DNA from 3 places in the Cytobacillus sp. EB106-05-05-XG126 genome. Region 1 is predicted to be linked to each of the others. Evidence: riboswitches for the same ligand, from Rfam matches in the RefSeq annotation. Region 1 holds a riboswitch; each other region holds the start of a gene.

Region 1 (4,006 bases):
ATATTCTTTTCAAAACGTGCTTTCAATGTTTGCAGCAATTCATCCTGCTGTCCTGGTGACAGCACCTTGCTTCCTTTTGTCATATGAGTACCTCCTTTTTTCTCCATTATAATATAATTATGACCCTAAAGGGCTAGTTGATAAAAGCTGGAGCCGCATTTTACTTTTCATATTTGGCTGTTTCGCCGGTTTCCCTTTTTTTGTTTGCTGCTGCTCTTACTTCGGACTTAAACCCGGCGTTTTCCCCTTCCTGAGTCCGAACCTGAACCAACTTCGGACTCAAACCCGGTGTTTTCCCCTTCCTGTGTCCGAACCCCAACCAACTTCCGACTCAAACCCGGTGTTTTCCTCTTCCTGTGTCCGAACCTGAACCAACTTCGGACTTAAACCCGGCGTTTTCCTCTTCCTGTGTCCGAACCTGAGCCAACTTCGGACTCAGACCCGGCGTTTTCCCCTTCCTGTGTCCGAACCTAAACCAACTTCGGACTCAAACCCGGCGTTTTCCCCTTCCTGTGTCCGAACCTGAACCACCTTCGGACTTAAACCCGGCGTTTTCCCCTTCCTGTGTCCGAACCTGAACCACCTTCGGACTCAAACCCGGTGTTTTCCTCTTCCTGTGTCCGAACCTAAACCACCTTCGGACTCAAACCCGGCGTTTTCCCCTTCCTGTGTCCGAACCTGAACCAACTTCGGACTCAGACCCGGTGTTTTCCCCTTCCTGTGTCCGAACCTGCAACTACTTCGGACTCAAACCCGACGTTTTCCCCTTCCTGTGTCCGAACCTGAACCAACTTCGGACTCAAACCCGAGGATTTCCTCTTCCTGTGTCCGAACCAGAATTATCCTGCTCCACAAAAAAAACACTAACAAACGATACCATTTGTTAGTGTTTCCAAATCTATTATGAAGCTTGTTGTTCAAATCTTTCTTCTGCTGGAGGGTTGAATTGCCCTTCCCACTTCGCAATAACTATTGCCGCAAGTGAGTTCCCCACCACGTTAACTGCTGTGCGTCCCATATCAAGGATACGGTCGATGCCGGCAATAAAGGCAAGGCCTTCTGCAGGCAATCCAATGGTACTGAATGTCGCCAGCAGCACCACAAAGGATACGCCCGGTACACCCGCCATTCCTTTCGATGTAACCATCAGCACTAACATTAGCGTAATTTGCTGTCCGATGCTTAATTCGATCCCAAACATCTGGGCAATAAATAAAGAGGCAATCGCCTGATATAAAACAGATCCGTCCAGGTTAAAAGAATAGCCTGTCGGAATAACGAATGAAGAAATATGTTTCGGGCTTCCCGCTTTCTCCATTTTGTCCATAATTCTTGGAAGAACTGTTTCCGAGCTTGCTGTTGAAAATGCCAAAATTAATTCCTCTTTGATCATCTTCAATAATTTAAAGATGCTGAACCCGACAATTTTGGCCATGACTCCCAGAACAACTAGAACAAAGAAAATCATCGATCCATATACAGTAAGCGCCAGCTTGCCTAATGGAATCAGTGAGGCGAAGCCATACTTGGAAATTGTGACACCAATTAAGGCAAATACCCCGATCGGCGCATACTTCATAAATAGATTCGTTACATAGAACATCGCCTTAGCTGTACCTTCGAAAAATCTCAGAACCGGCTTTCCGACATCTCCAATTGCAGCGATTCCGAGTCCAAATACAACAGCAAAGAAGATAATCGCCAGCATATCGCCTTCAACCATGGCTTGTACCGGATTAGTAGGCACAATATGCAAGAATGTATCCGCTACAGACTTGCCTTCCTGCTCTTTATTGGTTTCGACATAGCTTGAAATGTCACTTTGCTGCAGGCTGTCCATATTCAGGCCGGCACCTGGCTGAAATACATTCCCGGCGATTAAGCCAACCACAATGGCAACCAATGTCATGCCGATAAAATAGGTCAATGATTTACCGCCAAGCTTACCAACGGATTTTAAATCACCTACACCAGCAATAGCAACGATAATCGTGGATAGTACAATAGGAACCACAATCATTTTAATTAAACGGATGAACAGATCGCCAAATGGCTGTAAGGCACTTTGCGCTGCTTCATTACCGTAAAAGATACCGCCAACCACAATCCCCAGGACAAGACCGATAAAAATTTGAGTGGCTAAACTTAATTTAATTCTTTTCATCAATTACCCTACCTTCTTGTTTAGTTTTAACATGCTGCGCAGGCAAGGGAAACAAAGCTGATCTCAAAAAAAAGAAAATCGACAATTGTCAATTCACTCTGATTCATATTCTCTTCTGTTTCCTTAAACGCTGACGAGGTTAGCTTTCGGGTTAGGACTGCGGAAACAGTAAGCCCTTCCATCTTTCGGATTCACCCCGTGCGGAAACTCCGCCGTAAATAATGGGTCCCCCGTTCTTAAAATAAGATTAAGCATAGAACACTAAATCATTATATTATCCCAAGATAATTTTTGTAAATAGTTAAGTATTCCCGGTATAAAACAAAAAAGCACTTGGCTCCACCTGCGCCAAATGCCATGATAGCCACACATGCTATCCCCGCTACATCTAAATTAGCATCTTTGTATTAAGAATATTGAACGGGCTTGTAAACTTTTCTTAAATATCAGGTGATAACGAGGGCATTATAATATCTCAATCAATATGCAATAAAAATTCCAGCGTTTTGCTAAATGCTTCTTGTTCTGATTTTACATCATACCTTGAGGAATAAGGATCACTGAATCCGTGTTTCCCAGTAAATTTATGTGCTTTAATTTTCTTTTTCTCCAAAGCCAATACTAACTCATCGACATTAAAAGATTGCTCTTCCTGCGGAAAAAACAGCATGGCAGGACTCCGGGGTGTCACCTCTAAATAGTCCCTAATCCTTGAACCATAGTATCCAACAATTCCATCAACACAATCTTCCTCGCTGCACAGCCAGGCAATAGTTGCACCTATACTAAATCCAATGATATATATTGTTTCGTATTCATCTTTAACATCCAATAATAAATCTTTGACTTTACGAGCCGCTCTATCGAAACCAACATGTTCCATAAAGTGATGATAAGCGGCTTCCTCTTGCGAATAATCAAAAGGTTTCTCTCGCTCTAGTAAATTGGGGCATATCACTTCAAAATTCTGCTTGGTTAATAATTCGCAAAAACTCTTTATATGTTGATTTATTCCATAGATTTCGTGGATTACGAGTATTAAAGAATTAGAATTACTATCATAACTATGATCCTTATTCTTCATTTTTCTTCTCCCATTCATTTTTACACTTTATTCCATCGTAAGGTATTCTACATTAATATGATTTAATCATCCATCCTCTAAACACCCTTTTAGATCAAAAAAAGAGCCGCCTATTTGGCAGCCCGACTTTAAACAGTGCACCATTATGACATTAAACACACGCTTCATATTCCCGTTTGATCTTATGAATGATCGTCTGAACAGGCAAAATCTCGTTAATTTCATGGACTCTTGCCCCCGCAAATACGAGACCATTCTCACAGTCCCCCTCCATGGATGTGACCAGAGAATCCAATGTGCAAAAGCGGTAGGAGCAGTTTTTCAGACAATCGATGCATTTCTTGATTTTCACCTTTTTATTGTCAGATATTTGTTCAGTAAAGTTATTCTTAATGGCACGGCCTTCCAAACCTACGGTGGTTTTCACCATAACGATATCTTCCTGTTTGGCATGTACATATTTTTCCTTGAAGGATAGGGGTGCATCACATTCTTGACTTGCGACAAACCTGGTTCCCATCTGAACACCGGAAGCACCGACACGAATGGCATGCGCGATATCTTCTCCTGTCATGATTCCCCCTGCAGCTATGACAGGAATCTTAACAGCATCCACGACTTCCGGCAAAATATCGAATAACGGCCTTTCGGTCCCTAAATGTCCTCCCGCCTCATTGCCCTCTACGACAACAGCAGAAGCTCCCAGCCGTTCAGACATTTTGGCCAGCCTTGCAGATGACACAATCGAAATGACCGGT
Region 2 (4,006 bases), on a different contig from region 1:
ACTCTATCCTGCACAATCTCAATTTTTTTTTTACTTATTACGTCTATTTTTCTTCTTATTTTCATTAAATCATCATCTACTCATCCAATCATGATTTTTTCTTCAGCATATTTAAAATTAGCTTTTTCTCTTCTTCTGGCAAGTGCGAAAGCAAGAGTTAAAGGACCCACCCTGCCAGCAAACATCATCAAAGCAATTAATTGTTTTCCTAATGGACTCAGTTCAGGAGTTAAGCCAAGAGACATCCCAACTGTGCCGAAAGCGGAAATAACTTCAAATAAAAGCATATTCAACGGTGCATTCTCTGTCAAAGAAAGAAGAAATAGAACCAGTGCTATTAATCCCATAGAGTACACTGTAATCGTAAATGCCCGAAAAATTAATTCCTTAGGGATTCTTCTGCCCATCAGATTAACTTCTTCATCTTCTTTAATGAGCGCTCTGACAGCAAGCAGGATCAAGGCAAAAGTTGTTACTTTAATGCCTCCTGCGGTTCCGCCTGATCCTCCGCCAATAAACATTAGAAGCATGGTAATAAGCTGCGAGCCCATTGTCAGCTCACCCGTATTAAGCGAATTAAAACCAGCTGTTCTTGGAACGACTCCGTGAAAATAAGATCCTAACAGTTTTTCCTTCATTCCCAAGTCACCAATTGTCGCGGGATTATTGAATTCCAAAAAGAATATGAAAACTGTGCCTAAAATATTAAGAATCAGTGTCATCAGCAAAACCAATTTCGTATGGAGAGAAAGTTTCCGTAAACTTTTATTGATTTTTAAATCAAGCAGCACGATATAGCCAATCCCCCCAATGATGAACAGCGAGCTTAACGTCATAATGACAGTAAAGTCCCCTGCATAACCGGTGACGCTGCTAAAGTCGCCCATTATATCAAACCCTGCATTATTAAAAGCTGAGACCGAATGAAAAGCCCCATAGTATAAAGATTGTGGAAACCCAAAATCTTCAGCCCAGCGAACACCCAAAATGATTGCACCAATTGCTTCTACAATCAGAGTAAAAGCCACCACAAATTTTACAAGACGTACCATCCCTTCAATTGTAAGCTGATTTAATGATTCCTGTATCATCAGCCTCCCCTTTAAGCCAATAGTTTTCCCAAGCATAATGGCAATGAGAACTCCAAAGGTCATAAAACCAAGTCCGCCTATTTGTATAAGCGCCATAAGAACTACCTGGCCAAAAACCGTAAAAGTTGTTTGTGTATCTACGACGACTAAACCTGTCACACATACAGCAGAAGTTGCTTCAAATAATGCATCAATAAACGATAGATGATGCCTGTCACTAGTGGAAAAAGGCAGCATAAGCAGCAGGGTGCCAATCGCTATTAGTATTAAAAAGCCAACAGATAAAGCCTGAGCAGGATTCATCCTGATCCAGGTGCCGGGCCGCTTAATTCTTCTACTCCTTCTGGTTTCTTTGTACATGGTCCATAATCTCCTCATTTAAATGGTAAACATAATTGAAAAGCTTAAACTCCATGCCTCTCAAATCTGCCAATCCCTTTATTGTGTCCCATTATAATCAGGACGTCTCCCTTTAAAATGACCTCTTCAGCGGGCGGAGTAACGATTATTTCCTTCCCGCGCTGAATCCCCACGATATTACAGCCATACTTAGCCCTTATATTCAGATCTGATAGAGATTTGTTGGCAATCTTATTTGTAGCCACAATCTCCACCATACTATAATCTTCAGACAGCTCAATATAATCAATCATCTTTTCTGAAACAATATGGTGGGCAATCCTCTTTGCCATATCCCGCTCCGGATGAATCACACGATCAACGCCAATTTTTTCGAGCACTCTGGCATGATACTCATTATGTGCCTTCGCCCAGACCTTTGGAATTCCCAATTCTTTTAACAGCAATGATGTCAATATACTGGACTCAATGTTTTCACCAAATGAAACAAATGCATGATCAATATTCTTAATTCCCGTCTGTTTAATGGCAGCTTCATCAATACCATTGATTTGAACGGCGTATGTCACAAACTGTGCGTATTGATCCACTTTCTCCTGATCCACATCAATCGCAAGAACTTGCACACCCAACTCATGGAATTCCTTTACCAGACTGCCGCCAAAGCGGCCTAAACCAAATACAGCATACTGTTTTTTCATTGAAGAAATTCCCTTCTTTTTGAAAAATGAACACAAAAAAACCACTCTTAATAAAGAATGGCCAATGGTTTCCATTAACCCTTCTCTCGATTTGGCTTACGGAGTTAGCTGTCGGATTAGGGATTGAGAGTATCCCTTCTTAGCTTTAATATGCTAAGATTCACCCCAAGATAAACAAGGTTTATCAAAATTGGTTCCCCCGCTCAAATGATTCAGCAAAAAGGTTTGCTATGAAATTAATAAATATAAATTACTCCCATGTTTATCTCTTGTCAATCTTTTTTTCATAAAGCTTTGTTTAAAGGTATATTAATTTTTGAACAAAAGAAAAAGACCCCCTTATAAGGTCCTTTTGGTCATTCCTTATTGAACTGGCACACCCGTTTGTTCAATAAGGTAATGACAAAATGTTTAATCCTTTATATGTAATATTAATTAAATTGTAACTGAGAAACAAAGTAACACAAAGCCAATAAGAAGCAACCAAGAACGAATAGATTGAAAGAACATCCATCGTTTTCTTATTTCCTTCCAAGCAGCGGGTGGGTTATCTCCATCCCACTGTTTGATTGCCTTGTTAATAGGAACATTATATCTAATAGTTATTATTGTTGCTAAGATGAACATTCCAGCAGAAGAAAAACGGCTTGCAAGCTCGATTGTTCCAAGTTCTTTAGTAAATACTGCAAAGGATAAGGTTAGAATGACACTTACAGGCATTAATATAGGCATAATACGTCCATATGTTTTCAGGGAAGCTTGTTCAAAAAATATATGTTGCTTTTGAGGTAAATGACGGATAACTGGATGCACTAAAGCGTATGAAGTAAACTCAGCACAAGCAGTAAAGCCCGCTATCAACAAAGTAATAAAACCTAAGAAATCCAATTTAACATCTCCTAATAATTGAGTTAATAATTTTATTATCATTATACAAGTATTGAACAGTTTTAATTATATTAGGAATAAGTTTTTTTAACTATTCTCTCTCAATAAAAGAAGCGAAAACGGCTGCCCCGTTTGTTTTTTTTAAAAAAATCAATATTATTTTCATCATGGCCTTTCACAAAAAAAAGAAACGGCTTTCAGCACCGCCTCCCTAACTGATTATATTCCCTCTTTCAAAATGATTCATTTCTGTTAATTCAATCATATACTCATAGTTGTCAATCCTTTTTTGAAGAGTTTCCTTTTCACTCTCTGATGCAGCCTGACCGTGCATTTTGATCTCCAGTTCTTGTTTTGCAGCTTCCAGCTTCTTCTTTATTTCTAAATAGTTCATTTTCAGCACCCTTTCGCCTTTTATAAAATTTGAAAGGAGGAATGAAAACGCTTTCCCCTTAATTTAATTATAACCGTTTAACCCCCTTATTCATTTCAGAATATATTGATAATTTGTGAAATATTAAAGTACCTAGAACGGCAAGCAGGTCAGATATCTTGGAGAAATAATAGAATTAACATTCGGAATCGAGTATGAAAATGAATTCGCAATTATACTCGATTTTTTTTTGAGAAACAGCAAGCAACAGGTAACTTATAATAATATATAGAGAGAAGCAGAAGAGGTATCCTAGAAAGGGGGAGAAATATGAATATACAAGAAATAATACATCAGCTAATGGACAATAACATTTTCCATTCAAAGCCAACTTATCATGAACAATTAAATGGTGGTACGGTAAGTGAATTGTACCTTCTGCATTTTGAGGATATAAAGTATGTCATTAAGAAAAATGAACCACAAATTATTAAATCGGAGGCAAATTTCCTTAATGATTACAAGAAGACTGATTTATTGCCAAAACTTTTATTCGTTGAACCATTATACAAGTACATCATTTATTCCTTCAT
Region 3 (4,006 bases), on a different contig from region 1:
TGAAGGCCTTTCTTTTCGAAATGAGTTTCCAGATCAGGCATCCCCCTCAGTGTGGCCAAATTTTTTATTCTAAGAGTCTTAAAGATCTCAAGCTTTTCTTCCAGCGGCAGATCCCCTGACAAACTTAAATGAGCAAAACGGTCAAATGGAGGAAATGGCTTGCTTTCCCCTTCCTGCAGAATAAATGACAGTCGCGGAATCCAATTTTTCTCTTCGCCATCAATCAAATGATCAACCACTTCGGCTGCATTCCAAGTGCCTTCCCCTTCATTGCCATAAAGCCATTCTGAAGAGAGACCGCTTAGTAATGCATCCAGCGTATCCGGTGTACGTTCAAGAATTTCAATAGCTTCTCTTAAGTTAAAATTCATATATTCGCTCCTTTCAACCTTCACGGCTTTCCTATAATAATTTCTCAAAAGCAGTAATAGTCAGTGAATCATTTATTTTTATTTTTTCAACCTCTCTAAATCCACTTTTCAGATAAAATGCGACAGCTGGAGTATTCTTAGAGCCGGTTGTGACAACCATTTTTTCAATCATCGGCCTCCGTTCAATGTAATTCAGCAGCTCTTGTGCAATTCCCATTCTAAAATATTCAGGATGCACAATGAGTCTATGTATATCTAAAACACCTTTCTCCTGTTTAAACGAAATCACCCCGCATAATTTTTTACCAGTAAAATACCCAAAAAAGGTCTCTCCTGTAATTTGCAGGGTATTAGCAGTATCTTTCAAAGGGGGCAAATCAGGATAACCAATAATTTCAGCCTCAATTTTATACGCGGGAAGCTGTACGCTTAGAACCTGCTCAGCCGCTTTTCGGTCTTTAATATTTATTTCCTTAATCATGATGGTCCCTCTTCTTATATTAGTTTAAAAAATAATTTCTCTATCAAAAATATTTTCCCTCTTTTTTTGGACGAATATAGGCATTCCAATATAAAATGTTAGCTAAAGGGGGAAATGGGATGAATTTAAACTATGAAGTGATAACAGAAGACAATATCAGCCTTTGCCGGGATTTATGCAATGAGCTGATGGCTTTTCAAAAATCTAAGGCACATATAACACCTGAGCGTTTTGACAGCATGAATTTTGAAACAAGATTGCTTCCATCCATAAAATCTGCTATACATAATTATATTGTAATTGTTAAGGACGATGAAAAAATCGTGGGCTATGTTTATTCTAATGTTTCTCCTAAGGAAGCCTACTCCAATGATTTCACCACTTTTTTTGATCTAACTTCAGTCAGGAAAGAAAATGTTGGCTGCTTATCTCAATTCTTTATTAAAGATGGCTATCGGCAATACGGAATTGGTTCAGTTCTTTTTAACATGTCGATGGAATGGTTAAGTCAATTTAATGATGTGGAAGATTATTTTATTTATGTATCAAATGGAAATACAGAGGCCCTTGAATTTTATAAAAGCAAAGGATTTACTGTGAGTCACGATATTCTGGACGGCTTTATTACAGTTTTGCGAAAATAGGATTATTTTTCCCATAATTCATGTACCCATACTCATTATAAAAATATAGTGGACATTCCCATATATCTTGTTATAATTCAAAAAGAAATTACTTTGAAAAGGGTGCATTATGGGAAATACATGCAGATATGTTGTGAGTGCCACCGGTAAAAACGGGGAGACTTATTATACGCAATGCAAGGATAAAGAGGAGTTAAAAGAGTGGCTGGCTGAACATGAAGACAAGCTGAATAAGAAGGAACTAAAGGTGACGGACAAGAAAAGACACCCTCTTTTGAGCTGGCTTAACTTCTGATCTTATTTGTTCTTTTCTATAAAAATTACTATTAATTTAATAGTAATCATGGATAAGAAAATCTTATGATTTACAACTTTTATGATTATTGTTAATATATTAAAAAAACATTATATTTTTCGCTTAATCTTATTTGAGCGGGGGAACCAATTGTACTTTTTCATAAAGTACCTGGGGTGAATCCTTTTACAGGTAGGGTACTCTCAAGACCCGAACCCGACAGCTAACCTCGTAAGCGTGTTGAGAGGGAAACACTGCATAAGTGCACAGTGGTTATTACCTCTGTGTTTTTTTGTTGCCTTTTTTAAGTTAGGTTTATGTTATTTGGGGGTAATATAGGGAAGGACATTATTTTCCGTGTCTGTATTTTACATTTTTTTACATCATTCATTGGAGGAAAGCGTATGAAATTATCTACTAAAATTATTATTGCTTTGATTGCAGGGGGAATTACAGGTTTACTGATTAATTTGTTTGCGCCTGGAATATTTCCTGAGCTTGACAAGTTTGTGTTTACACCACTTGGAAAAATCTTTTTAAACTTAATCAACATGCTGGTTGTCCCGATTGTATTCTTTTCCATTACTCTTGGTACAGCCGGGCTTGGTGATCCAAAGAAATTAGGAAGAATAGGTGTCAAAACGATATCCTACTTCTTAGTTACTACAAGTATAGCGATTATTATCGGACTAGCTTTGGCATATGTCTTCCAGCCGGGAAATGTCGGGGAATTTGACGTAACAAACGTGGAGTATGAATCTGAAGAAGCTCCGCCTGTCTCAGAGACACTATTAAATATTATTCCGACCAATCCGGTAAAAGCCTTTACGGAAGGAAACATGCTTCAGATTATTACTTTTTCCATTTTTGTCGGATTTGCCTTAACGATGCTCGGCAATAAAACAAAAGGCATTTTAAACCTGATTGAACAGGGCAATGACATAATGATGTATCTTGTTAATCTGGTTATGAAATTTGCGCCATATGGAACATTCGGACTTATTGTTTCTGCTGTTGGAAGCCAGGGTCTCGATGCCATTAAGGCAATGGGACTTTATATGATCGTGGTCGTTCTTGCCCTTCTTGTCCATGCCATTATCACCTATGGCGGTTCAATCGCACTCATTGCAAAAAGAAATCCATTAACCTTCTTTAAGGGATTTGCACCTGCCATGGGAGTAGCGTTCAGTACTTCAAGCAGTAATGCCACATTGCCGATTTCCATGAGTACTGCCCAAAAAAATCTGAAAGTTCCTGAATCAATCAGCAGCTTTGTGCAGCCGCTTGGTGCAACGATTAACATGGATGGAACAGCCATCATGCAGGGTGTTGCCACTATATTTATCGCACAGGTATTCAATGTGGATTTATCACTTACCCAGCTTATCACGGTTGTTCTTACCGCAGTGCTTGCCAGCGTTGGTACTGCAGGTGTGCCGGGTGTCGGCCTGATCATGCTGGCGATGGTTCTTAAATCCGTTAACCTTCCGGTTGAAGGTATCGCATTAATCATTGGTATTGACCGTCTGCTTGATATGACGAGAACAGCTGTCAATATTACAGGCGACGCTGCTTGTGCAGTGATTGTCGCGGAAACAGAAGCAAAAAAAGAGGCTGTTAAAGCCTGATCAAAAAATAACACCGGTTATCCGGTGTTATTTTTTTCGGAGCTCTTCCTCCCCCTCTTCATTCAATTTCATTGCTTTTCTATGATAGTTTAGTATAATTAGATTCATAACCATCACGTAACAGTTTGGAGGAAACCTCATGGGGCTGAGAAGTTAAGAATAGGAGAATTGGCTGAAAAAGCAAAGGTTACGAAGAGAACGATTGATTACTATACTTCCCTGGGTCTTTTAGAAGCAGAACGTTCACCTTCAAATTATCGCTATTATGACCACTCCTCCATCGAACGTATTGCTTTTATCGAGAAATGTAAAGCAGATGGTTTGTCACTGGAGGAAATCAAGAAAAAAGTCATCAGCCAATTTTCCGAAGAGGTAGATGTACTAGAGCTAAGGCTAAAAATTCAGGATCTGGAGGAGGATGTGACGAAAGCACTTTCTCAGCTGAAAAAATCAGATCCGGAAAAATATGAATACGTTAAAAAAAATATTTCACATGAAAGCTTATCTTTAATTCAGTCACTACTTTTATTGCTGAACTGATATTGGTTTTTTGAATTTTGGAGCATTATGGATATTTGTTTGGGCAC

What was found. Region 1 has a riboswitch for cyclic di-AMP ahead of AC3WTL_RS17380 (cation:dicarboxylate symporter family transporter). Riboswitches for the same ligand answer to the same signal wherever they lie in the genome.
Region 2: another riboswitch for cyclic di-AMP. It lies ahead of AC3WTL_RS01530 (potassium channel family protein); the one in region 1 lies ahead of AC3WTL_RS17380 (cation:dicarboxylate symporter family transporter).
Region 3: another riboswitch for cyclic di-AMP. It lies ahead of AC3WTL_RS01485 (dicarboxylate/amino acid:cation symporter); the one in region 1 lies ahead of AC3WTL_RS17380 (cation:dicarboxylate symporter family transporter).

What each region holds. Positions count from the first base shown of each region.
Region 1 covers NZ_JBYTDU010000006.1:27,559-31,564, forward strand. Annotated here, with positions in the region: gene AC3WTL_RS17370 (DUF4256 domain-containing protein) at 1-83, opposite strand, end outside; gene AC3WTL_RS17375 (hypothetical protein) at 161-283, opposite strand; gene AC3WTL_RS17380 (cation:dicarboxylate symporter family transporter) at 902-2,164, opposite strand; cyclic di-AMP (ydaO/yuaA leader) riboswitch at 2,278-2,428, opposite strand; gene AC3WTL_RS17385 (dienelactone hydrolase family protein) at 2,640-3,248, opposite strand; gene AC3WTL_RS17390 (NAD(P)H-dependent flavin oxidoreductase) at 3,400-4,006, opposite strand, start outside.
Region 2 covers NZ_JBYTDU010000001.1:302,820-306,825, reverse strand. Annotated here, with positions in the region: gene AC3WTL_RS01535 (TrkH family potassium uptake protein) at 81-1,451, opposite strand; gene AC3WTL_RS01530 (potassium channel family protein) at 1,496-2,152, opposite strand; cyclic di-AMP (ydaO/yuaA leader) riboswitch at 2,231-2,380, opposite strand; gene AC3WTL_RS01525 (anthrone oxygenase family protein) at 2,588-3,040, opposite strand; gene AC3WTL_RS01520 (DUF3896 family protein) at 3,252-3,434, opposite strand; gene AC3WTL_RS01515 (phosphotransferase) at 3,744-4,006, shown strand, end outside.
Region 3 covers NZ_JBYTDU010000001.1:296,594-300,599, reverse strand. Annotated here, with positions in the region: gene AC3WTL_RS01505 (DinB family protein) at 1-371, opposite strand, end outside; gene AC3WTL_RS01500 (GNAT family N-acetyltransferase) at 403-852, opposite strand; gene AC3WTL_RS01495 (GNAT family N-acetyltransferase) at 972-1,496, shown strand; gene AC3WTL_RS01490 (hypothetical protein) at 1,606-1,791, shown strand; cyclic di-AMP (ydaO/yuaA leader) riboswitch at 1,902-2,045, shown strand; gene AC3WTL_RS01485 (dicarboxylate/amino acid:cation symporter) at 2,196-3,419, shown strand; gene AC3WTL_RS01480 (MerR family transcriptional regulator) at 3,588-3,959, shown strand.